DNA from 2 places in the Kluyvera intermedia genome. Region 2 is predicted to be linked to the other one. Evidence: predicted binding sites of a transcription regulator. Region 2 holds the regulator's gene; the other holds the start of a gene.

Region 1 (11,836 bases), 400 kb from region 2:
GCATGTGGCGGATTTTCGCCACGGCGCTGGTGGTCTGGCATATCCCCTGACCGACTCGCAGAGCGCTATCCAGCCGCTGATTGTGGGGGATAATCAGCACACCCTACAACTGGCGGAACAGCTACGCGAACAGGGTTGCTGGGTGACGGCCATCCGCCCGCCGACCGTTCCCGCAGGTACCGCGCGTCTGCGTCTGACGCTAACCGCGGCGCACAAATCAGAGGATATTGCCCATCTGCTGGAGGTGTTACATGGCGAGCGTTGATAAACAGGCCGTCGCCGCCGCATTTGGTCGCGCGGCGGCCCACTATCATCAGCATGATGAGCTGCAACGCTTGAGTGCGGCGCATCTTCTGACGCAACTTCCATCCCAGGCGTTTGCCCGGGTGCTGGATGCGGGATGTGGGCCGGGCAGCTACAGCCGTTACTGGCGTGATAAGGGAAGCCACGTCACGGCGCTGGATCTCTCCGATGAGATGCTGCAACACGCGCGTGCGCAACAATCAGCAGACCGCTATTTGCAGGCAGATATTGAAGATATCCCCCCACTGGAAAACGGTTTTGAACTGGTGTGGAGCAATCTGGCCGTGCAGTGGTGTAGCGATATCCGCGTGGCCCTCGACAGTCTGTATCGGCAGCTTAGCCCCGGCGGAGTATTGGCGTTTACGACCCTCACCGCCGGGTCGTTACCGGAACTGAACCAGGCCTGGCAGGCAATTGACAATCACAGTCACGCCAACCGTTTTCTGGCGGAAAAAACGCTGCGTGACGCCGTAGGGCATTATCGTCACCACGCTACGGTCACAACGCACACATTGGACTTCCCCGATGCCTTAAGCGCGATGCGCTCGTTGAAGGGAATAGGGGCGACGCACCTTCACCAGGGGCGCAGTAACCAGACGCTGACGCGCGGAAGACTGCAACAATTGCAGCTGGCATGGCCGTCGCAGGGGGGCGAATGTCCTTTGACTTACCATCTTTTTACAGGAGTGATCGTTCGTGATTGAACGCTACTATGTTACCGGAACCGATACGGAAGTGGGTAAAACCGTCGCCAGTACCGCATTGTTGCAGGCCGCGCGTTTACAGGGACGACGTACCGCAGGCTACAAGCCGGTGGCGTCCGGCAGTGAAATGACAACCGACGGGTTGCGCAACAGCGACGCCCTGGCGCTGCAACATAACAGCGTTGTGCCCTTAAGCTACGACGCGGTGAATCCTTATACCTTCGCTGAACCTACCTCACCGCATATCGTCAGCGCTGATGAGCAACGTCCGATTGAGGCCAGCGTCTTGTCGTCGGGACTACGTGCACTGGAGGCGCAGGCTGACTGGGTGTTGGTGGAAGGGGCTGGCGGCTGGTTTACGCCACTCTCACCGACGCTGACGCTAGCAGACTGGGTAAAGATGGAACAACTGCCGGTCATTCTGGTGGTCGGCGTGAAACTTGGTTGTATCAACCATGCGGTGTTGACGGCTCAGGCAGTGCAGCAAGCGGGTTTAAAACTGGCGGGCTGGATTGCGAACGATGTCACCCCGCCGGGCCGTCGGCATGCGGAGTACCTCAGTACGCTGCAACGGATGATCCCGGCTCCGATGATGGGTGAAATCCCATGGTTAGGCGATGATATTACTAACCAACCGCTCGGCCAGTATCTCGATCTCCGCGTCCTGTAAATCCCCCTTTGACCCGTTGAGTATTCTCAGCGGGTTATCTTCATTCGTAAGTGATACTCCGCAAAAAACGTAAGGGAATCATGTCTGTTGTACCTAAAAATAGAGGTGACATTTCGCTGATACACATCAATATCGAGAGTAAAATATTTTTTTGCATCAGCATTGACACGATGTTGCGCAAATCGCCGGGTGGCGGGGGATACGGGCTAGAGGTAGTTATCCACTATTCCTGTGGATAACCCTGTGTATTAGGGTTAGAAAACTCGCGGTGAACGAGAGAGCATGCGGCTTTCGCCCGAATTGGTGTGAAACGCGTCTTTTGTGAGTTTTACTTTATTATCAATAAGATAAATAAAAGCAATGGTGTCATAAAAAGTGCCGGTGGTTGCCATAAAACTTTCATGACCTATATTGACAAATGTTAAAAGAGAAAATGTTCTGGGGATAACCTGATCCGGCTGGTGTTTTATCTGGTCAGCGGATAAATTTCATCCATTCTTGCGGGTCATCATCCCAATTATGCAAAATACGATAATGTATCACTGGTTTTATATCCAGTATTTTTTATTGGCAATTGTGCAAGCGGCGAGTAGAATTAATCTCCAGCCCGGCCATCAGTTATCAGGTAGCGTTGCCCATGAGTAAACCCTTTAAGTTGCATTCCCCGTTTAGTCCTTCCGGCGATCAGCCGGTGGCCATTTCACGTCTGAAAGAGGGGCTAGAAGACGGTCTGGCGCACCAGACGCTGCTCGGCGTGACCGGTTCAGGGAAGACCTTTACCGTGGCTAACGTCATTGCAGACCTCCAGCGTCCAACCATGGTACTGGCACCGAATAAAACCCTGGCGGCGCAGTTGTACGGTGAAATGAAAGCGTTCTTCCCGGAAAACGCGGTGGAGTACTTTGTCTCCTACTACGATTACTACCAGCCGGAAGCCTACGTTCCCAGCTCCGATACCTTTATCGAAAAAGATTCCGCGGTGAATGAACACATCGACCAGATGCGTTTGTCCGCCACCAAGGCGCTGCTCGAGCGTCGCGATGTTATCGTGGTGGCTTCGGTATCGGCCATCTACGGTCTGGGCGATCCCGACCTGTATCTGAAAATGATGCTGCATCTGACGGTGGGCACCATTATCGATCAGCGTTCCATTCTGCGTCGACTGGCGGATTTGCAGTACACCCGCAACGATCAGGCGTTCCAGCGCGGTACTTTCCGCGTGCGCGGCGAGGTTATCGATATCTTCCCGGCTGAATCGGACGATCTTGCGCTACGCGTCGAGTTGTTTGATGAAGAGGTTGAGCGACTGTCGCTGTTCGACCCGCTGACCGGGCACGTGGAGTCAACGCTCCAGCGTTATACGGTTTACCCGAAAAGCCACTACGTAACCCCACGCGAGCGTATCGTGCAGGCGATGGAAGAAATCAAAGTCGAACTGGCTGACCGACGTCAGGTGTTGTTGGCAAACAACAAGCTGCTGGAAGAGCAACGCATCAGCCAGCGAACTCAGTTTGACCTCGAAATGATGAATGAGTTGGGCTATTGCTCAGGCATTGAAAACTACTCTCGCTATCTCTCCGGGCGCGGGCCGGGCGAGCCACCTCCGACGCTGTTTGACTACCTGCCGGCTGACGGTCTGCTGGTGGTAGATGAATCCCACGTCACCATCCCGCAAATTGGCGGCATGTACCGAGGCGACCGGGCGCGTAAAGAGACGCTGGTCGAGTATGGTTTCCGCCTGCCGTCTGCGCTCGATAACCGTCCATTAAAGTTTGAAGAGTTTGAAGCGCTGGCACCGCAAACCATCTATGTTTCCGCGACGCCGGGCAACTATGAGCTGGAGAAATCCGGTGGCGACGTCATTGATCAGGTGGTGCGCCCAACCGGGCTGCTTGACCCGATTATTGAAGTACGTCCGGTGGGCACGCAGGTTGACGATCTGTTATCAGAAATCCGTAAACGTGCGGTGATTAACGAACGTGTGCTGGTCACCACGCTCACCAAACGTATGGCGGAAGATCTGACGGATTATCTCGAAGAACATGGAGAGCGGGTGCGTTATCTGCACTCTGATATCGACACCGTCGAGCGTATGGAGATCATCCGCGATCTGCGCTTGGGGGAATTCGACGTGCTGGTGGGTATCAACTTGCTGCGAGAAGGGCTGGATATGCCGGAAGTTTCGCTGGTGGCAATCCTTGACGCTGACAAAGAAGGTTTCCTGCGTTCCGAACGTTCGTTGATTCAGACCATTGGTCGTGCAGCGCGTAATATTAACGGTAAGGCAATTCTCTACGGCGATAAAATCACCGCGTCGATGGCGAAAGCTATTAGTGAGACCGAACGTCGTCGTGAGAAACAGCATCAGTACAACGTCGAACACGGCATCGTGCCGCAGGGTCTTGTCAAAGACGTGGTTGATATTCTGTCGATGGGTGAGGGGCTGGCGAAGACCAAAGCCAAAGGCCGCGGTAAGTCACGAGGCGCATCGTCGGTTGTTGAGGCAGATGCACCGGTGCTGACGCCGAAAGCGCTGCAGCAGCAAATCCAGGCCGTGGAAGCGCAAATGATGAAACATGCGCAGAACCTCGAGTTCGAAGAAGCAGCAGAAGCCCGCGACCGCCTGCACAAGCTACGCGAATTGTTTATCGCCACATCCTGATAGTCGGCCGGTACCAACCCCGGCGTCACTTCGTTCAGCCGGGCTACGTCATTTGTAGCCCGGGCAAGGCGCAAGCCGCCCCCGGGAAGGCTCGGTGCCAAATATGGGCAACATCACGCTCGCGGACGCAAACCTTAATGTTCACTTAATAAATCCCGCTCATACTATCCGTAAAATCAATAAGGATAGCGCCATGTTTCCTCTGAATTCCCAGCAGCTGTTTACCGTGATGATCTCCGTTGCCATTGTCGCCGGTTTTGCCTGTCAGTGGATAATGACCTTCTGACTCGCGTTAATTCTTCGGTGGCTGAAACTCTACCCATGCTCGCGTTCCGTTGCCGGTCTCGCGGTTTTGCAAGAAGAATGCCGCTTCATGAAGCTGGGCGATGCGCGTAACGATGCTGAGTCCAAGACCAATTCCGCCATAACGGCTGTCCATTCGCACAAATGCCTGACTTAACTCCCCGACTTTCGACTCATCAATCCCCGGCCCCTCATCCTCAACCACTAACGTCGGACGTGTTGTGGAGACCAGCGACAGGGTAATCGTTGACGCTTCCGGACTATATCGATGCGCATTCTCCAGTAAATTACGCACCAGCAACCTCAATAAGGTCGCGTCACCGGAAACGGTCACTGACGATGGGGGATGGTCAATAACCAGCTTTTGTGCCCGAGCCGCCAGCATGGTTTCCAGCTCACTGTGTATCGGCTCAATCACATCACTTAGCAGATCCACCCGCTGGTAACTGCCTGCCGAAAAGGATTGGCCCACCCGCGCTAAAAGCAGCAGTTGCGCCACGCTCTCAGTCATCTGATCCAAACGCTGTACCAGCGGCGCAAGATTCAGGTTCTGCGTCTTTTCCAGCAGTTCCAGATGCAGTTTTAACCCTGCAAGCGGCGTTCGCAGTTCATGGGCAACATCGGCGGTAAACAAGCGCTCGCGATCAAGCGTCTGCGTCAGATTTTGCACCAGTTGATTGATGGCGTTGGTCACCGCCTCCACCTCAACCGTGGTCTGCTGCAGATAGATTGGCTGCAAATTTCCCGGGGTTCGCGCATCAAGTTCTTTTTGCAGATTGGCCAGCGGGCGGGTAATACGTTTGACCGCCTGTAAACACAAGTACAATGCGAGGCTGATAATCACAAGGCTCGGCAATAGCAGGCTGGCAATCGCCTCGCGCACTTCGTGGCGAATATGCTTTGCATTATTGTGATTGTTAATCAGCATCGCCACTTCCAGCTCAATCTGCTCTTTGCTCTCATGCCACAGCCAGAACACGCTGATTAGCTGGAAGACCACCAGAATTACCCCAATGGCGAGCAGCAGTTGATGGCGCATCGGCCATTTGCGAACGGAAAAAAATGCCATTCCTTATTCTGCCTTACTGGAGTTAACCAACTGATAGCCAAAGCCGCGTACCGTACGGATACGGGCTTTCCCCACCTTATCGCGCAGGTTGTGAATATGCACCTCCAGCGTATTGGTCGCCGGTTCGTTATCCCAGTTGTAGATATCGTTGTAGAGAATTTCACGGTGTACCGGGCTGCCCGCCTTTAACATGAGACGCGACAGCAGGGCGTACTCTTTTGGCGTCAGCTCCAGAATCTCGCCATCCAGCCACACCTGACGGCGGGTGACGTTGAGACGCAGATTTTCCACGGTCACTTCGTTATCGCCCTGATTTAGATTGCGTCGCAGCAGCGCACGAATACGGGCATTAAGTTCCTCCAGCGCAAACGGCTTCACCAGATAATCATCGGCACCGGTATCCAGACCGCTGATGCGATCCTCCAGAGTGTCGCGGGCGGTGAGGATGAGCACCGGAATGCTCAGTTTTTCCTGGCGCATACGGCTTAGAAAATGCAGCCCGTCTTCATCCGGCAAACCCAAATCAAGCACCACCAGGCTGTAGTGCCCGTTCGCCAGACTCAGCGCAGCCTGTTGCGCCGTGGTAACGCCATCACACGCATACCCTTCGCTCTGCATTGCCAGAATCAGCCCCTGTAATAACAGTGCATCATCTTCAACGACTAATATTTTCATCCGTTTTGCCCCTGTTTACACGTGGCTAAGATATCGTCTGCGGCGCGATATTCCTGCGTTTCTACGCCGGTCATACCGAGCATTGTAGAGAACAGATTATCCTGCGAGTAGTCATTTTCTTTGGCCTGTTTTTGCAAGCAACTGTAATTTATGCCATAGCGTTTTTGATAATCATCGGATAACCATACCAGCATCGGCACGTGTTTCTGCGTTTCTGGCGCAATGGTATACGGCAACCCGTGCAGATAAACGCCGTTCTCACCCAATGACTCCCCGTGGTCGGAAAGATAAACCAGACTAGTGGTGAATTTGTCTTGTTTTGATTGCAGTAATTTAATCGCTTCATCGACAATATAGTCGACATACAAAATCGTATTGTCGTAGCTATTTTTAAGTTGTTCCTGAGAACAGGATTGTATTTCGCTGGTATCGCAGGTCGGCGTATAGCGACGGAATGCTGGTGGATAACGGTTGTAATAGGTTGGTCCGTGGCTGCCAATCGTATGCAGGACAATCACGCCGTCACCGCGCATATTATCAATAGTCTGCTCCAGGCCGTGGAACAGCACGTCGTCGTAGCATTCGCCGTCAATACACTCGCCAGGCAGCTTCAAGTCGGTGACATCCTGATGCGGCACGCGATCACAGGCACCCTTACAGCCGCCGTCATTATCATTCCACAGCACCTGAATGCCTGCGCGCTGGATAATATCCAATAACCCTTCCTGGTGGTGCGCCAGTGATTCATCGTAACCGGTACGCGGCATATTGGAGAACATGCAGGGGACGGAAACAGCAGTGGCAGTGCCGCAGGAACTGGTTTTCGGAAAATAGACCACGTTATCTTTGGCGAGTAATGGGTTGGTTTCGCGGTCGTAGCCACCCAGCGAGAAATTGGCTGCACGGGATGTTTCACCGACGATTAAAATGGTCAGATTCTTGCGTGGGCCTTTTTTCATGACCGCTTTTTGCTTCGCGTCTTCGCCAATTTTGACCAGCGGTAAATTGCCCATCTGATGGTGAAAATACCAGGAGTTCATCGCCACAATACTGTTGGACGGATTAAGGGATTTCACCAGCTCTTTATTATTGCGAAACAGCGAGGCGTAATCTTTATAGAACAGCGCGGCCACCAGCAGGATTAATACTGCTGAAACAACCAACGTTACCGCTCGCGTTAACGTTCCGCGCCACAAATTTGCTGCCGGTTTGATTTTTATCCACCACGCCAATGCGATAAACAGCAGTGCGGTAAATCCAAGCACGACAATCATTTGTCCGGAGAGCAGGGCGTAACTTTCCGCAGAGGTAGTGTCGAGAACATTAGTGACCATCGAGCGGTCGACAATGATGCCGAAGTTCATCATGAAATATTGTGCGCAGGCGCTGAGTAAAATAAACAGCGTAGTAGCCAATTTTTCCAGACGAATAATCGAGGCCAGCGTCAGAAATATCGCCATCACGGCAAACGCTACGACCGGCATCGACAAAAAGACCAGCGCGTTATGCAGGCTGTTGACCGGCAGGAGGGCATAGGCCTGGCGATAAAAATCGATATTCAGCGCCAGGGCAATATAAAGCGAGAACAGAATAATATAGGTTAAGCGGCTAACGGTAGGACGGAAGCGTAACAGGCGAAGCATAGCGATAGATCCGGCAATAATGATGCTTGCTATGCTGCCTGACGTTTTTTAAGACAACCTTAAGATATTAATTAAAGGCCTGAAGGGCTTCTTCAAGCGCGGCACGCAACAGGGCGCGGTCGTGACGGTAAGGAATATCGTCGGCTTCCAGCGGCTGTTGAACAACCACTTTGCACTGCACGCGGCTAACGTCGACTTTTGGCCCAACGACCACCGCGTCAATGACCGCTTTGCCAATATAGTGCTCCAGCAGCCCAATTCGGGTCTCAATACTTAGATCGCCGGCCGGACTATGCTCGCGACCAAGATTATCAATGTAAACCATTGGCGCTGGCGTGCGGCGCATCGCCTGAGCTACATCGGGCAGGAGTAAAATCGGCAGCAGGCTGGTGTAGAAACTGCCCGGGCCGATAAGTATTAAATCTGCCTCGGCAATGGCCTCTACCGCTTCACGCGTTGCTGAGACCTGTGGGGTGAGCATCAGCGTCTGCGGCGGCAGTTTGAGTTGGTCAATATTCACTTCACCGTAGATTTCATGACCCTCGCTATCGATTGCCATTAAATCCACCGGCTGTTCGGACATTGGGATCAGCGAAGCTTCCACTTTGAGCAGGTTTTTAATTAAGTTGATAGCTTCTAAAGGCCTTATGCTCAGGTTATCCAGCGCCTTTAACATCAGATTTCCGAGGTTATGCCCGGAAAGTTCGCCATTACCGCTAAAACGATACTCAAACATTGTCGACGCAACGCTGGGTTCGGTAATTAATTGATTAAGGCAGTTGCGCATATCACCCCAGGCAATACCGCCTTCCGAACGACGAATACGTCCGGTAGAACCGCCATTATCGGTGGTGGTAACGATGCCGGTCAGACGTGAGCCAAGCGATGACAGGGATGACATTACGCGTCCAAGTCCATGTCCGCCGCCCAGTGCGACGACGCGGTCCAGATCGGCAAAAGTGCGATTGCGCATACAACTTCCTTATAGTGAAAAACGTGCTTACATTAGCCTAACTACCTCTAAAAGACGATGCTCCATCCCAGTCAAAATGACGTATATCAATGCAAAAAGGGGATTTTTGCGTATTCTGTACGGAAAATGCAGGATAGGTTCGCTATGTATGACTTTATACAGCGAAAGCGAAAATGGCGAAACTGTTATTCTCGCGCTACTATTCGGCATAACCTGGTTTAGTTTTTTAGACTAAACAACACACTCTAGCCTCTGCGCCTAAGTTGAAAAATACGGCGTTTTGGCCGCGACAGACTCTGTCGCCAGGGCGAAGGAAGAAATGATCTCGCCTCCCGTATTTGGAAAGGTGTCTATGGCTTCACAACTCACTGATGCGTTTGCGCGCAAATTTTTCTATTTGCGCCTGTCGATTACCGACGTATGCAATTTCCGCTGCACCTACTGCCTACCTGATGGCTACCAGCCCAATGGGGTCACCAACAAAGGATTTCTGTCGCTGGACGAAATTCGTCGGGTGACGCGCGCCTTTTCTGCGTTGGGTACGGAAAAAGTCCGGTTGACCGGCGGCGAGCCGACTTTACGTCGTGACTTTACCGATGTTATTGCGGCGGTGAAAGAGAACGCTTCTATCCGTCAGATTGCCGTGACCACCAACGGTTACCGGATGGCGCGAGATGTCGCAGCCTGGCGTGATGCCGGTCTGACGGCGTTAAACGTCAGCCTGGACAGTCTGGACGCGCGTCAGTTTCACGCGATTACCGGTCAGGATAAATTCCGCCAGGTGATGGACGGCATCGATGCCGCCTTTACTGCCGGATTTGACAAAGTGAAGGTTAACACCGTGCTGATGCGCGACGTGAACCATCACCAGCTCGACACCTTTCTGGCGTGGATCAAACCGCGCCGCATTCAACTCCGCTTTATTGAACTGATGGAAACCGGCGACAGCAGCGACCTGTTCCGCAAACACCATATCTCAGGCATGGTATTGCGCGATCAGTTGCTCCAGCGCGGCTGGATCCATCAAATCCGTCAGCGCAGCGACGGCCCGGCGCAGGTCTTTTGCCATCCCGATTACGAAGGGGAAATCGGCTTAATTATGCCGTATGAAAAAGACTTCTGCGCCAGCTGTAACCGTCTGCGCGTATCGTCCGTTGGGAAGCTGCATCTGTGCCTGTTTGGCGACGGCGGCGTGGATCTGCGTGAACTGCTGGCGCAAGACGCTCAGCAGCAGGCGCTGGAAGATCGCATTGCTGAAGCTTTAACGCATAAAAAACAGACCCACTTCCTACACCAGGGCAATACCGGAATTACCCAGAATTTATCCTATATCGGTGGATGATTCGTCATCAAGGAGCTATTAAATGAGTCAGGTGAGCGTTGAATTTATCCCGACACGCGTTGCTATTCTTACCGTTTCTAACCGTCGCGGCGAAGAGGATGATACCTCTGGTCATTTCCTGCGTGATTCTGCCCTCGAAGCCGGGCATCAGGTCGTCGACAAGGCGATCGTTAAAGAAAACCGTTACCAGATTCGTGCCCAGGTCTCCGCGTGGATTGCCCGCGACGACGTGCAGGTTGTATTGATTACCGGCGGCACCGGCCTGACCGATGGCGATCAGGCTCCTGAAGCACTACTGCCGCTGTTTGACCGCGAAATTGAAGGTTTCGGTGAAGTGTTCCGCATGTTTTCTTTTGAAGAGATTGGCACCGCTACGCTGCAATCGCGCGCGGTCGCGGGGATGGCTAACCGCACGCTGATTTTCGCCATGCCGGGCTCCACCAAAGCCTGTCGTACCGCGTGGGACAACATAATTGCTCCACAGCTGGATGCCCGTACGGCTCCGTGTAACTTCCACCCTCATCTGAAGAAATAAAACGATGTCGCAACTGACCCATATTAACGCGGCGGGTGAAGCCCATATGGTGGATGTCTCTGCCAAAGCGGAAACCGTTCGTGAAGCGCGCGCTGAAGCGTTTGTCACCATGCTGCCAGAAACTCTCTCGATGATTATTGAAGGCAGTCACCACAAAGGCGATGTGTTCGCTACCGCGCGTATCGCCGGCATTCAGGCCGCGAAACGCACCTGGGATTTGATCCCACTGTGTCATCCATTGATGCTGAGCAAGGTTGAAGTCAACCTGCAAGCGCAGCCAGAACATAACCGCGTGCGCATTGAATCATTATGCCGCCTGACCGGCAAAACCGGCGTGGAGATGGAAGCGCTGACCGCTGCCTCAGTTGCCGCGCTGACCATTTATGACATGTGCAAGGCGGTACAAAAAGATATGGTGATCGGCCCGGTTCGCCTGTTGGCGAAAAGCGGCGGAAAATCAGGGGATTTCAAGGTGGATGCTCATGATTAATGTGCTGTTTTTTGCCCAGGTTCGTGAGCTTGTCGGCACTGATTCGCTGGCGCTGACATCTGAGTTTGCCACCGTAGAAGCCGTGCGCCAGCATTTAGTGGCGCAAGAAGGACGCTGGGCGCTGGCGCTGGAAGAGGGCAAACTGCTGGCGGCGGTAAACCAGACGCTGGTGAGCTTTGAACATCCGGTTGTCGACGGTGACGAAGTGGCCTTCTTCCCACCGGTCACGGGAGGCTAAGATGAGCGAAACGCGTATTGTCGTCGGCCATGAGCCGTTTAGCGTCGGGGATGAATATCCCTGGCTTGCTGCCCGTGATGAAGACGGCGCGGTGGTCACCTTCACCGGCAAAGTGCGTAACCATAACCTCGGCGACAGCGTTAAAGCGCTGACTCTTGAGCATTACCCCGGTATGACTGAAAAGGCATTGGCTGAGATTGTCGAGGCCGCGCGCGAACGTTGGCCGCTG
Region 2 (11,836 bases):
ATCCAGCCGTTACTGAAGAAGCCGCCGTTGCTCCACAGGTTATGAATCCCCGTAGGCTGCCCGCCGTTGCCAATACCCCAGATGATGATACCGAAACCGGCCAAAATCATGATGATAATGGTGGCCACTTTGAAGAAGGAGAACCAGAACTCCAGCTCGCCAAATACCTTGACGCTCATCAGGTTGACGGCGCAGATAATCAGCACCACGCTGAGTACCCATATCCAGTGCGGTACCGTCGGGAACCAGATGCCCATATAGATACCGAATGCTGTGACATCAGCAATGGCGACGATCAGGATCTCAAAACAGTAAGTCCAGCCGGTGATGTAGCCCGCCAGCGGCCCGAGGTTTTCCTGCGCGTAGCGAGAAAAAGAGCTGGCGGACGGGTTATGCACGGACATTTCGCCCAGCGCTCGCATAATAATATAAGCGGCCACGCCACCGATAATATAGGCCAGCAGCACGCTTGGCCCTGCCATTTTGATTGCGTCGGCGGAACCATAAAATAGCCCCGTACCAATTGCCGACCCGAGGGCCATAAAGCGGATGTGTCGGGCGCTTAGCCCGCGCTTCAGCTTGTTGTTTTCCATCGTTTCCAGTGCCATGTCAGACCCATCATCCCCGCGCTGCCCATAAAAGCCGCGCGAACAACTTAGGCTAAAGTACCCAAAATAAAAAACCACGGAACATCACGTCCCGTGGTTAAACACCGTTAAAGCGCCGTGCAGATTAATGCGCGCTTGATGTTACCTGGCGTCCTGCCATGCGATCCCAGATTACAGCCAGAATCGCCATCACGATTGTTGGCATCAACCATGCCAGACCTTGCTCCGCCATCGGTAAACGGGCAGTCCAACCCGGTAATACGTCAGCGAAAGCAGAGGCTTTGATAGCGTCAAGGATACCAAAAACCAGACTGATAAACATCGGTGGTGCAATCACGCGGCCGGAATTATGCCACCAATTGCGGGTAAAACTGAGTACTACAAGTGCGATACACGGCGGATAGATGGCCGTCAGCACCGGAATAGAGATTTGAATCAGGTGGCTCAGCCCCAGATTCGATACCGCCATCGAGAACAGACCGAGGATAAAGACCAGCGTGCGATAGGAGAACGGCAGGTACTGAGCAAAGAACTCCGCACATGCGCAGGTCAAGCCAACCGCGGTGACCAGACAAGCAATGAAGATCAGCGCCGCCAGCATGAAGCTACCCGCACCACCGAAGGTGTGCTGAACGTAAGCATGCAGAATAGCTGCACCGTTCGCGTTTTGGTCGACCAGCGTCGCGCTATCAGAACCCAGACGGAACAGCGCCAGGTACAGCAGCGTCAGGCCGACACCCGCCATCAGACCAGCCCAAATCGTGTAGCGGGTCAGCAGACGTGCTTCCGTTACGCCACGAGAACGTGCAGCGTTAACGATAACAATACCGAAGACCATCGCGCCCAACGTATCCATGGTCAGATAGCCGTTAACGAAACCGTTTGAGAACGCAGCGGTTTCATAAGCATCCAGCGCATTGCTGATAGGGCCGGCAGGCCAGATCACTGCGGCAACAGAGAGAATAATCAGCGCGAGGATTTTCAACGGTGCCAGGAAGTTACCCACGGTATCCAGCAATTTACCCGGATACAGCGAAACCAGAATCACCAGCGCAAAATAGATAATGCTGTAGATAAACAGCGGCAGTTCGCCGCTACCGGTCAGCGGCGCAATACCGATTTCAAATGAGACAGTCGCGGTACGCGGTGTGGCAAACAGCGGGCCGACAGCGAGATAACACACGGTCGCCAGCAAAACGCCCGCCACTTTACCAATTGGCGTGCTGAGGCTATCGACGCCGCCACCCACTTTCGCCAGAGCTATCACGGTCAGCACCGGGAGACCAACAGCGGTAATCAGAAAGCCAAAGGCCGCGGTCCAAACGTGAGGGCCTGCCTGCAAGCCAACCATAGGAGGAAAAATGATGTTGCCTGCGCCAACAAACAACGCAAAGGTCATAAAGCCCAGAGCGATGATGTCACGCGATTTCAATTGATGGGTCATATGTAACTACAGCCTGTGGATGTGGTGTTGTAAAACGAAAATTTATCGCGCCAGCGCCTGTGGAATGATGCAGAGGAAACCAACGACAAACTTAGCGGGATATGCTCCCTTCGCGATGTAAAGAAGAATAGTTTTTTGATTTACCGCGAATTAACAGTCTATTTGTGACTGCCAGGTGGGCAATTTAAACGCTTATAACGTTTTAAAGCAACACGGGATCGCAAAACCAGATGATTATATTGATAGTGAATTTACAGGCAGACTTTTAAACTGGATTTAAGAAAAACATCCGGCTAATCATGCGAACAAAAAACAACCAGACGTTCGTTAATCAGGCGACGTTTCATTGACTGCAAAGCAAACAGACCAGCCGAGGCTGGTCTGTGGAAAGTTAAGCTGACAAGCGTGGGATCACGCGTCATTTTTGGCAATTAAACGTTCCGGCAGCAGGAAGCTAAAGCATGAACCTTTACCCAACTCACTGGTGATATCCAGCCGACTGTCGTGATGACTCACCGCATGTTTCACAATCGCCAGCCCTAACCCACTGCCGCCGGTTTGCCGCGAACGCGCTTTATCGACACGATAGAAACTCTCGGTCAGCCTCGGCAAATGTTCCGGCGAAATTCCCGGCCCATTATCAGACACGCTAAACAGCGCGCCGTGCGGTGCATGCTGCCAGCGCACGGTAATCAGCGTCCCTTCAGGGGTATGGTTAACGGCGTTATACACCAGATTCGACATCGCGCTGCGCAGTTGATCCTCATTGCCCAGCACTTTTAGCGACTCATCAATGTCGAAATGGAACTGATGCTGATAATGGCTTAGGGTCTGCGCTTCACGCTCCACCACCCGCAGCATCATCGGCACGTCAATTTTCTCATTGAGCGCCAGCACGGGGGATGCCTCAATTTTCGACAACGTCAGCAATTGCCTGACCAGCCCTTCCATTCGCTGAGTTTGCTCACGCATGGTATGCAACGCTTTCTCACGCACCGAGCCTTCCAGCGGCTGCTCCTGCATCATCTCAAGATAGCCTTGCAGCACCGTCAGCGGTGTACGCAACTCATGGCTTACGTTCGCAAAGAAATTACGCCGTGCACCTTCCAGTTGATGCATTTGGGTAACGTCGCGCGCCACCATCAGCAACTGACGGTCGGTGTAGGGCATAATACGAATTTCCAGATGGCGGCCGCTATTGAGCACCAGGTGCAACGGCTTATGGAATTCACGCTTTTTAAGATGTTGGGTAAATTCAGGATAACGCAGCAGGTTTAAGATATTTTGCCCGCTATCGTCGGGCCAGCGAAGACCCAGCAACTGTTGGGCCAGGCCATTACACCAGAAAATCGCGCCTTCTTCAGTGGTCAGCACCACTGCATCGGGTAAAGATTCTGCGCCGCTGCGAAAACGCTTGATCAGATTACCCAGCTCACGGCGACGTTTCTTATTACGCAACTGCATCTGGTTGAGCCCATATAATAAAGGCTCCCAGCTACCGCGCCCCGGCGGAGGGGTCATACTTCTGTCAACCCACAGCCACCAGGACAATCGCAGTAAATTCCAGAAATGCCAGATAAGCAGCCCGGTCACTGCCGCCAGTAAAAACCACGGCAGATAACCGAATACCAGTCCCAGTACCACGGCCGGGAAGCAGCATAACAGCAGCTCCAGGACCAGCCTTTTCCATGACAGCCGTTCCAGCACGAGTCACACTCCAGTCAACAATTAGAAACGGGTGGAAAAACGATAACCCGTGCCGCGAACAGTTTGCACCATGCGGTCATGACCACTGTGTTCCAGCGCCTTGCGCAGGCGACGAATATGCACATCAACAGTCCTGTCTTCAACATAGACGTTAGTTCCCCAAACGTGGTTCAGCAGCTGTTCACGGCTGTAGACACGCTCCGGGTGTGTCATAAAGAAGTGCAGCAGTTTAAATTCAGTTGGCCCCATATCCAATGGGTTTTCACCGGTCATGACCCGGTGAGAGGTTGGGTCAAGGCTCAACCCCTGCATCTCAATCACCTCTTCCACCGCCATCGGTGAAATACGGCGCATAACGGCTTTGATGCGCGCAACTAGCTCTTTGGGTGAGAAGGGTTTGGTGATGTAATCATCAGCACCGGTTTCGAGGCCTCGCACGCGATCTTCTTCTTCGCCGCGAGCGGTCAGCATCACAACGGGAATATCTCGGGTCAGAGCCTCGCGTTTGATATGCTTTATAAATTGCAGCCCAGAACCGCCCGGTAACATCCAGTCAAGCAGAATCAGATCGGGCCAGGGTTCATTGAGTTTGTTGACAGCGCTGTCGTAATCTTCTGCTTCCACCGGCTGAAAACCGTTTTGCTCCAGAACGAAACAAACCATCTCACGGATAGGTGCTTCATCTTCAACGACCAGAATACGTCTTGCCATTATTTGCCCTGTTTTTAGACATCAGTATTATATACGGCGTCATTATGCGTCAGATTTATGACAGTTTTATGATAAACATGACCGTGAGATGATAGCCCTTCACCGTTTATGACACAGCACATAGACACTCATCGACCAACCCGTAGGTGAATGTTTATACTCAACTTTACGTCACTTTCCACGGAACCGCTATGCGCATTATCCACACATCGGACTGGCACCTTGGCCAGAACTTTTACAGCAAAAGCCGCGCCGCAGAACATCAAGCCTTCCTGCAATGGCTGCTTAACACCGCAAAATCGGAGCAGGTTGACGCCATTATTGTCGCCGGTGATATCTTCGATACCGGTTCGCCGCCGAGCTACGCGCGCGAGCTGTATAACCGATTTGTGGTCGATCTCCAGCAAACGGGCTGTCATCTGGTGGTACTGGCGGGTAACCATGATTCCGTCGCCACGCTGAATGAATCCCGGGATATCCTATCGTTCCTTAACACCACGGTGATTGCCAGCGCCGGTCATGCGCCCTTTATCTTAAATCTGCGCGACGGCACGCCTGGCGCAGTATTTTGCCCGGTTCCGTTCTTGCGTCCGCGCGACATTATCACCAGCCAGGCGGGACTTTCCGGTCAGGAAAAACAACGCCAGGTGCTGGAAAGCATCACTGATTATTATCAGCAGCAGTATCAGCAAGCCTGCGAACTGCGTGATGACCGCACGCTGCCGATTATTGCCAGCGGCCATCTGACAACCGTCGGCGCCAGCAAAAGCGATGCGGTACGCGACATTTATATTGGCACACTGGATGCTTTTCCGGCACAAAACTTCCCACCTGCCGACTATATTGCGCTGGGACATATTCACCGGGCGCAGAAAATTGGTGGCAGCGAGCATATTCGCTACAGCGGCTCGCCTATCTCCCTGAGTTTTGATGAAACCGGCAAAAGCAAAAGCGTTAACCTTGTGAACTTCAGCGACGGCAAACTGGCTGAGGTCACGCCGCTCACCGTCCCGGTTACCCAACCGCTGGCGGTAATCAAAGGTGATTTTGACAGTATCAGCGCCCAGTTAGCCGAATGGCGTGATGCCGAAGCCGAACCGGCAACATGGATTGATATTGAAATCACCAGCGACGAATACCTTCACGATATTCAGCGCAAAATCCAGACCATCACCGATGACCTGCCGGTAGAGGTGCTTCTGGTGCGTCGCAGCCGCGAACAGCGGCAGCGTATTCTGGCAAACCAGGAGCGTGAAACCCTGAGCGAACTGAGCGTCGAAGAAGTTTTCCACCGCCGACTGGCGCTGGAAACACTGGAGGAACCGCAACAACAGCGGTTGCAAACGCTGTTCAATGAAACGCTCCACGGTCTTGGCGAGGAGGAACAGCTATGAAAATTCTCAGCCTGCGCCTGAAAAACCTCAACTCACTCAAAGGTGAGTGGAAAATCGATTTCACCCAAGAGCCGTTCGTCAGCAATGGTCTGTTTGCCATCACCGGCCCAACAGGTGCCGGGAAAACCACACTGCTCGACGCCATCTGTCTGGCGCTCTACCACGAGACGCCGCGCCTCAACACGGTTTCGCAATCACAAAACGATCTGATGACCCGCGACACCGCCGAATGTCTGGCAGAGGTTGAGTTCGAAGTTCAGGGCGTTGCCTACCGCGCTTTCTGGAGCCAAAACCGCGCACGCAACCAGCCGGACGGCAATCTGCAAGCGCCGCGCGTTGAGCTGGCGCGTTGTGCCGATGGGCAAATTCTGGCCGATAAAGTCAAAGATAAGCTAGAGATGACCGCCTCTTTGAGCGGGCTGGATTATGGCCGCTTTACCCGCTCAATGTTGCTGTCACAAGGCCAGTTCGCCGCCTTCCTCAATGCCAAACCGAAAGAGCGCGCCGAACTGCTTGAAGAGCTCACCGGTACCGAAATTTACGGACAAATTTCCGCACAAGTCTTTGAAAAACATAAACAGGCGCGCGGGGAGTTAGACAAGCTTCAGGCGCAGGCCAGCGGCGTGGTGCTGTTAAGCGAAGAGCAGCAACAGACGCTACAACAGAGTTTGCAGGCGCTTACTTGCGAAGAAAAACAGTGGCAGCAGCAGCAGATTGTCGCGACACAACATCAACAGTGGCTGGCGCGCCAGGCTGAGTTGACCCAGGATGCGCAAAAAAATCAGCAGGCGCTGACTGAAACTCAGCACGCCCTTGAGGCGGCACAGCCTCAGCTAGCCGTTCTACAGCGCGCACAGCCCGCTGAGGCACTGCGTCCACGCTGGACGCAGATGCAGGAACAAGCTGCCACCGTGGCAAAAACTCACCAGCTTATAGAGCAAGTGAATACTCGCTTACATGATGCTAGCCACCTGCGCGACCGGATCCGTTACACCGCAGAGCGCCAGAGCGCAACGTTACAGCGCACGCACAGTGAGTTACAGCAGTGGTTGCAAGATCATGACAACATTCAGCGCTGGCACGGTGAACTGACCGGCTGGCGCGGTGCCTTCGCCCAGCAGGCGCGGGATCGCGCGCAGCTACAAACTCATGAGCAACGGCTACGCGAACGGGAACAACAGTTGGCCCAATTGCCGCCATCCACCTTAACGTTGACCCAGGATGAAGTAGCCGAGCACGTTGCCCAGCATGCCGCGACGCGCCCTCTGCGTCAGCAGCTTAGCCGCCTGTATCCACAGTTTATGCCGCTGCAAACGCGCCGCCAGCAGCTTATCGATGCCGGGCTTGTGCGCCAGCAGCAACTGGAAAAACTGACGACCGATCTCACTCAGCTTCGTCAGGTGTATAAAGACAAAAAGCAGCAGTTGAGCGATGTGAAGGCCATCTGTGAGCTTGAAGCGACAATTGTCCGCCTGGAAGCGGAACGTGCGCGTTTACAGCCGGGGGCACCTTGCCCACTGTGCGGTTCCACCAGCCACCCTGCGCTGGCGGAGTATCAGGCCCTGGCGCCCGACGCCAATAAAGCCCGCCGTGATGCGCTGGAAAAAGAGGTCACCCGTCTGGCGGAAGACGGCGCTACCCTGCGTGCGCAACAAGAAGCGCTGCAAAAACAGCAGCAAAAAGAGAATGATGAGCTAGCATCACTTTCTCAGCAGGAGCAAGCACTTACATCACAATGGCAGGAAACCACACAGCGCCTGGCGATAACGTTACAACCTGCCGATGACATCAGCGGCTGGCTGACCGCCCAGGACGAGGCCGAACAGCAGCGCTATCAGCACAGTCAGCGGTTAACGATTGAGGGGCAGATCCGCGAGCTTCAGACGTCAAACAAACAGTTGAGTGACGAGCTGGCACAGCGTATTACAACGCTCAAGCAAGCGCTGACGGCTTATGACCTGACGCTGCCCGTCCCCGGTGAAGACGGCGCCTGGCTTGCCGCTCGCGAAGCGGAAATTCTGCACTGGCAGCAACAGCAAAAACAAAGCCAGGAGATTCAGCAACAGTTGTCGCAGATCCAGCCACTGCTGGAGACGCTGCCAGTGGCGAAAATACCCGATGACGGAGGCCAGGCCAAGCTTGATGGCTGGCAGCAGGTGCATAACGACTGTGTGTCGCTTGAGAGCCAGTTACAGACACTACAACAGCAGAAAATTCAGGAAAATAAACGTTTAACGCAGGCTGAGCAGGACTTTGACCGAGCGCTGACCGATTCCCACTTTAGCAGCCGGGAAGACTTCCTGGCCGCACTGCTCGACGGTGATGAACGCCAGCGGCTGGAGCAACTCAAGCAATCGCTGGAGACGCAGCATCAGCAGCGTATGACGCTGACCGCTCAAGTGCAGGAAGCGCTGGCGCGTCATCTAACGCTGCGTCCGGAAAGTTTACAGGCTGAACTGTCGCTCGACGAGGTGCAGGCTTTACTGCTACAACTCGCCCGCCAGCTCCGTGAAAACAGCGAACGTCAGGGCGAACTGCGCCAGCAGTTAAAGCAGGATGATGAGAATCGCCATCAGCAACAGTCGCTGCTGTTGGCTATTGAGAAAGCTAACGCCACCCTGGAAGACTGGGCGCATCTGAATGCGCTGATTGGCTCTAAAGAGGGTGATAAGTTCCGTAAGTTCGCGCAAGGGTTAACGCTGGATAATCTGGTGTGGCTGGCTAACGAACAGCTCAGCCGCCTGCACGGTCGCTACCTCCTCCAGCGAAAAGCCAGCGATGCGCTGGAGTTGGAAGTGGTCGATACCTGGCAGGCGGATGCCGTTCGCGATACCCGCACGCTGTCCGGGGGCGAAAGTTTCCTCGTCAGCCTTGCGCTGGCGCTGGCGCTGTCGGATCTGGTCAGCCATAAAACACGTATCGATTCACTGTTCCTGGATGAGGGCTTCGGCACTCTGGATAGTGAGACGCTAGACACGGCGCTTGACGCGCTGGATGCGCTGAATGCCAGCGGCAAGATTATTGGCGTGATTAGCCACGTTGAGGCGATGAAAGAGCGTATTCCGGTACAGATTAAGGTGAAGAAGATTAACGGATTGGGGTATAGCCGGTTAGATAAAATATTTAGCGTAGAGTGATGTTTCCCTCACCCCGACCCTCTCCCAAAGGGAGAGGGAGAAAAGCGGCACCGCGCACCTTGGATTAAGGTGAAAAACAACGCCGAACAGTCCCCTCTCCCTCTGGGAGAGGGTTAGGGTGAGGGCCAAATCACGCGGGCCACAACCACGCGGCCCCGCGCACACCGCTGGAATCTCCATGCAGCGCTTTGCGAATCGGCGTTTCACACTCTGCGCCAAATACCCACGTTTTCACCAACGATGGCAACGTGTGATACAACCGCTCAACGTTGCTCATCCCGCCGCCTAATACAATCACGTCCGGGTCGAGGATATTAATCACGTGCGCCAGCGACTTCGCCACTCGCTGTTCGTAATGGCTGAACGCCTGCTCTGCCATTGCATCTCCCTGCGCGACCTTTTGCATAATCTCGCTACCTTTTAACGGCTGACCGCTTAATCGGTGATAATCCGTGGCAAACCCGGTACCGGAAATAAACGTTTCAATACAGCCCTGTTTACCGCAGTAGCACGGGACTTCCGCCCGATAACGCAACTCTTCATCATTCATCCACGGCAGCGGATTATGTCCCCACTCGCCCGCCGTGCCGTTACCGCCAATATGCACACGCCCGTTAATCGCCACGCCTGCACCACAACCGGTACCGATAATAACCGCGAACACCGTCTGTGCCCCTGCCGCCGCACCATCGACCGCTTCAGACACAGCAAGGCAATTGGCATCATTCGCCAGACGCACTTCCCGATTCAGGCGACGGCTCAAATCTTTGTCAAACGGCTGGCCGTTAAGCCAGGTCGAATTCGCGTTCTTAACCACGCCGGTATAGGGCGAAATCGAACCTGGAATGCCCATTCCGACCGTGCCGGTTTGCCCGGTTGCCGCTTCAGCAAGAGAGACAAGATGGGCAATATTCTCAATAGTTTGCAGGTAGTCACGCGGTGTCGGCAAGCGGTGGCGATAAAGCTCCTCACCGGCGTCGGAAAGCGCAATCACTTCTGTCTTCGTGCCACCTAAATCGATCCCAATTCGCATTCATCGCTCCTGTTTAAATCAATGCAAGGTCAGAGACAATTCGTTATCATTGCCCGCTGATTTAACGATAACACCGTGGAAATTATCATGCTGTGGTTCAAAAATTTAATGGTTTATCGTCTTAGCCGCGACGTCTCCCTACGCGTGGAAGAGATGGAAAAACAGCTCGCTGAGATGACCTTCACCCCATGCGGCAGCCAGGATATGGCCAAAACCGGCTGGGTATCGCCAATGGGTTCACACAGCGATGCGCTGACGCATGAAGTCAATGGTCAGATCATCGTCTGTGCGCGTAAAGAAGAGAAGATCCTACCCTCCCCGGTGATTAAACAAGCGCTGGAAGCCAAGATCCAGAAGCTGGAAGCCGATCAGGGTCGCAAACTGAAGAAGACGGAAAAAGACTCCCTGAAGGACGAAGTGCTGCACTCTCTGCTGCCGCGCGCGTTCAGCCGCTTCAGCCAGACAATGATGTGGATCGACACCGTTAACGATCTGATCATGGTCGACTGCGCCAGCGCCAAAAAAGCGGAAGATACGCTGGCACTGCTGCGTAAAAGCCTCGGCTCGCTGCCGGTGGTTCCGCTGACGCTGGAGAATCCGATTGAACTGACCCTGACCGAATGGGTGCGTTCCGGCACGGCAGCACAGAGCTTCCAGCTGCTTGATGAAGCGGAACTCAAAGCGATCCTTGAAGATGGCGGCGTGATCCGCGCGAAGAAACAGGATCTGGTCTGCGATGAGATTGCCGTGCACATTGAAGCGGGCAAGCTGGTCACCAAACTGGCGCTCGACTGGCAGCAACGTATTCAATTCGTGATGTGCGACGACGGTTCGATCAAACGTCTGAAATTCTGTGACGAACTACGCGATCAGAACGAAGATATTGACCGTGACGATTACGCCCAGCGTTTCGATGCAGACTTTATCCTGATGACCGGCGAACTGGCAGCGTTAATTAAGAGCCTGGTCGAAGGGTTAGGCGGCGAAGCCCAGCGTTAAGCTTACGTTTCCCTTCCTGCCATAACAGGAAGGGAATCTATTACAGATAGCGGCACAGATAAGAAGTGGGTTCGGCAACCTCAAGATTAAACTCGCTGTGGCCCGGCACGTTAAACACTTCCCCGGCGCTATAAACTTTCCATTCAATTTCACCCGGTAACAGCACATTCAGCGCGCCGCTAATCACGGTCATCTCTTCTGGCTGGGCGGTACCGAAGGTGTATTCGCCTTCTAACATCACGCCGACGCTAGCACGACCCGTGCTGCTGCTGGTAAAACCGATAGATTTCACTTTTCCTTCAAAATAATCGTTGCTCTGAAGCATAAACAGGCCCTTATTGTCTTATCGTAAAAAACCAATATAGGGTTGCGAACAGAAGCCTGTCACGCAAAATCATACGCTTAACACAATAATTCTGCGGCCAGCCTGGCGACCAGCACATTCGATAAGAGAACCGGAACATCCAGCGCTTTTTGTAGTAGATCCCGGTGGCGTTGGTGATAGCCAAGCGAATCCAGCACCAGGACGTCCGCCCCCTGCTCCAGCAGTGAACCGCCCGCTGAAATCAGATGTTCATCGCTATCGCGGACGGGGTTTGCTAGCGCGTAGTAAGGTGAGTTTGGCAACATCTGCCATTTTTCTTGCTGGGCACTTAAAATAGCTTCTACCGGAACAAGTACCCCGACCTGATGCCCTTCAACAATAGAAGCCACCAGTGGCGGAATAATCCGCTGAGGCTCTAACAGCATCGCATTACGTGCCACCATGCCACGCAGTTTGAACGTATTCAGTAAAAGAATGA

The links. The regulator PhoB, encoded in region 2, activates phosphate uptake and scavenging genes when phosphate is short. The targets are predictions, from matches to a motif close to CTGTCATAAAACTGNCNNAT.
Region 1: a site for PhoB is predicted at 2,063-2,082, ahead of uvrB (excinuclease ABC subunit UvrB). Genes of this name have one in related genera too.

The regions. Positions count from the first base shown of each region.
Region 1 covers NZ_CP139986.1:3,217,453-3,229,288, reverse strand. The annotation lists gene bioF (8-amino-7-oxononanoate synthase) at 1-265, shown strand, start outside; gene bioC (malonyl-ACP O-methyltransferase BioC) at 252-1,007, shown strand; gene bioD (dethiobiotin synthase) at 1,000-1,677, shown strand; gene uvrB (excinuclease ABC subunit UvrB) at 2,315-4,339, shown strand; gene pmrB (two-component system sensor histidine kinase PmrB) at 4,632-5,711, opposite strand; gene pmrA (two-component system response regulator PmrA) at 5,715-6,386, opposite strand; gene eptA (phosphoethanolamine transferase EptA) at 6,383-8,029, opposite strand; gene yvcK (uridine diphosphate-N-acetylglucosamine-binding protein YvcK) at 8,097-9,002, opposite strand; molybdenum cofactor riboswitch at 9,234-9,367, shown strand; gene moaA (GTP 3',8-cyclase MoaA) at 9,355-10,344, shown strand; gene moaB (molybdenum cofactor biosynthesis protein B) at 10,367-10,879, shown strand; gene moaC (cyclic pyranopterin monophosphate synthase MoaC) at 10,884-11,369, shown strand; gene moaD (molybdopterin synthase sulfur carrier subunit) at 11,362-11,607, shown strand; gene moaE (molybdopterin synthase catalytic subunit MoaE) at 11,609-11,836, shown strand, end outside.
Region 2 covers NZ_CP139986.1:3,615,027-3,626,862, forward strand. The annotation lists gene proY (proline-specific permease ProY) at 1-593, opposite strand, end outside; gene brnQ (branched-chain amino acid transporter carrier protein BrnQ) at 733-2,052, opposite strand; gene phoR (phosphate regulon sensor histidine kinase PhoR) at 2,464-3,759, opposite strand; gene phoB (phosphate response regulator transcription factor PhoB) at 3,781-4,470, opposite strand; gene sbcD (exonuclease subunit SbcD) at 4,662-5,864, shown strand; gene sbcC (exonuclease subunit SbcC) at 5,861-9,001, shown strand; gene mak (fructokinase) at 9,132-10,034, opposite strand; gene rdgC (recombination-associated protein RdgC) at 10,122-11,033, shown strand; gene ppnP (pyrimidine/purine nucleoside phosphorylase) at 11,074-11,358, opposite strand; gene U0026_RS17635 (AroM family protein) at 11,436-11,836, opposite strand, start outside.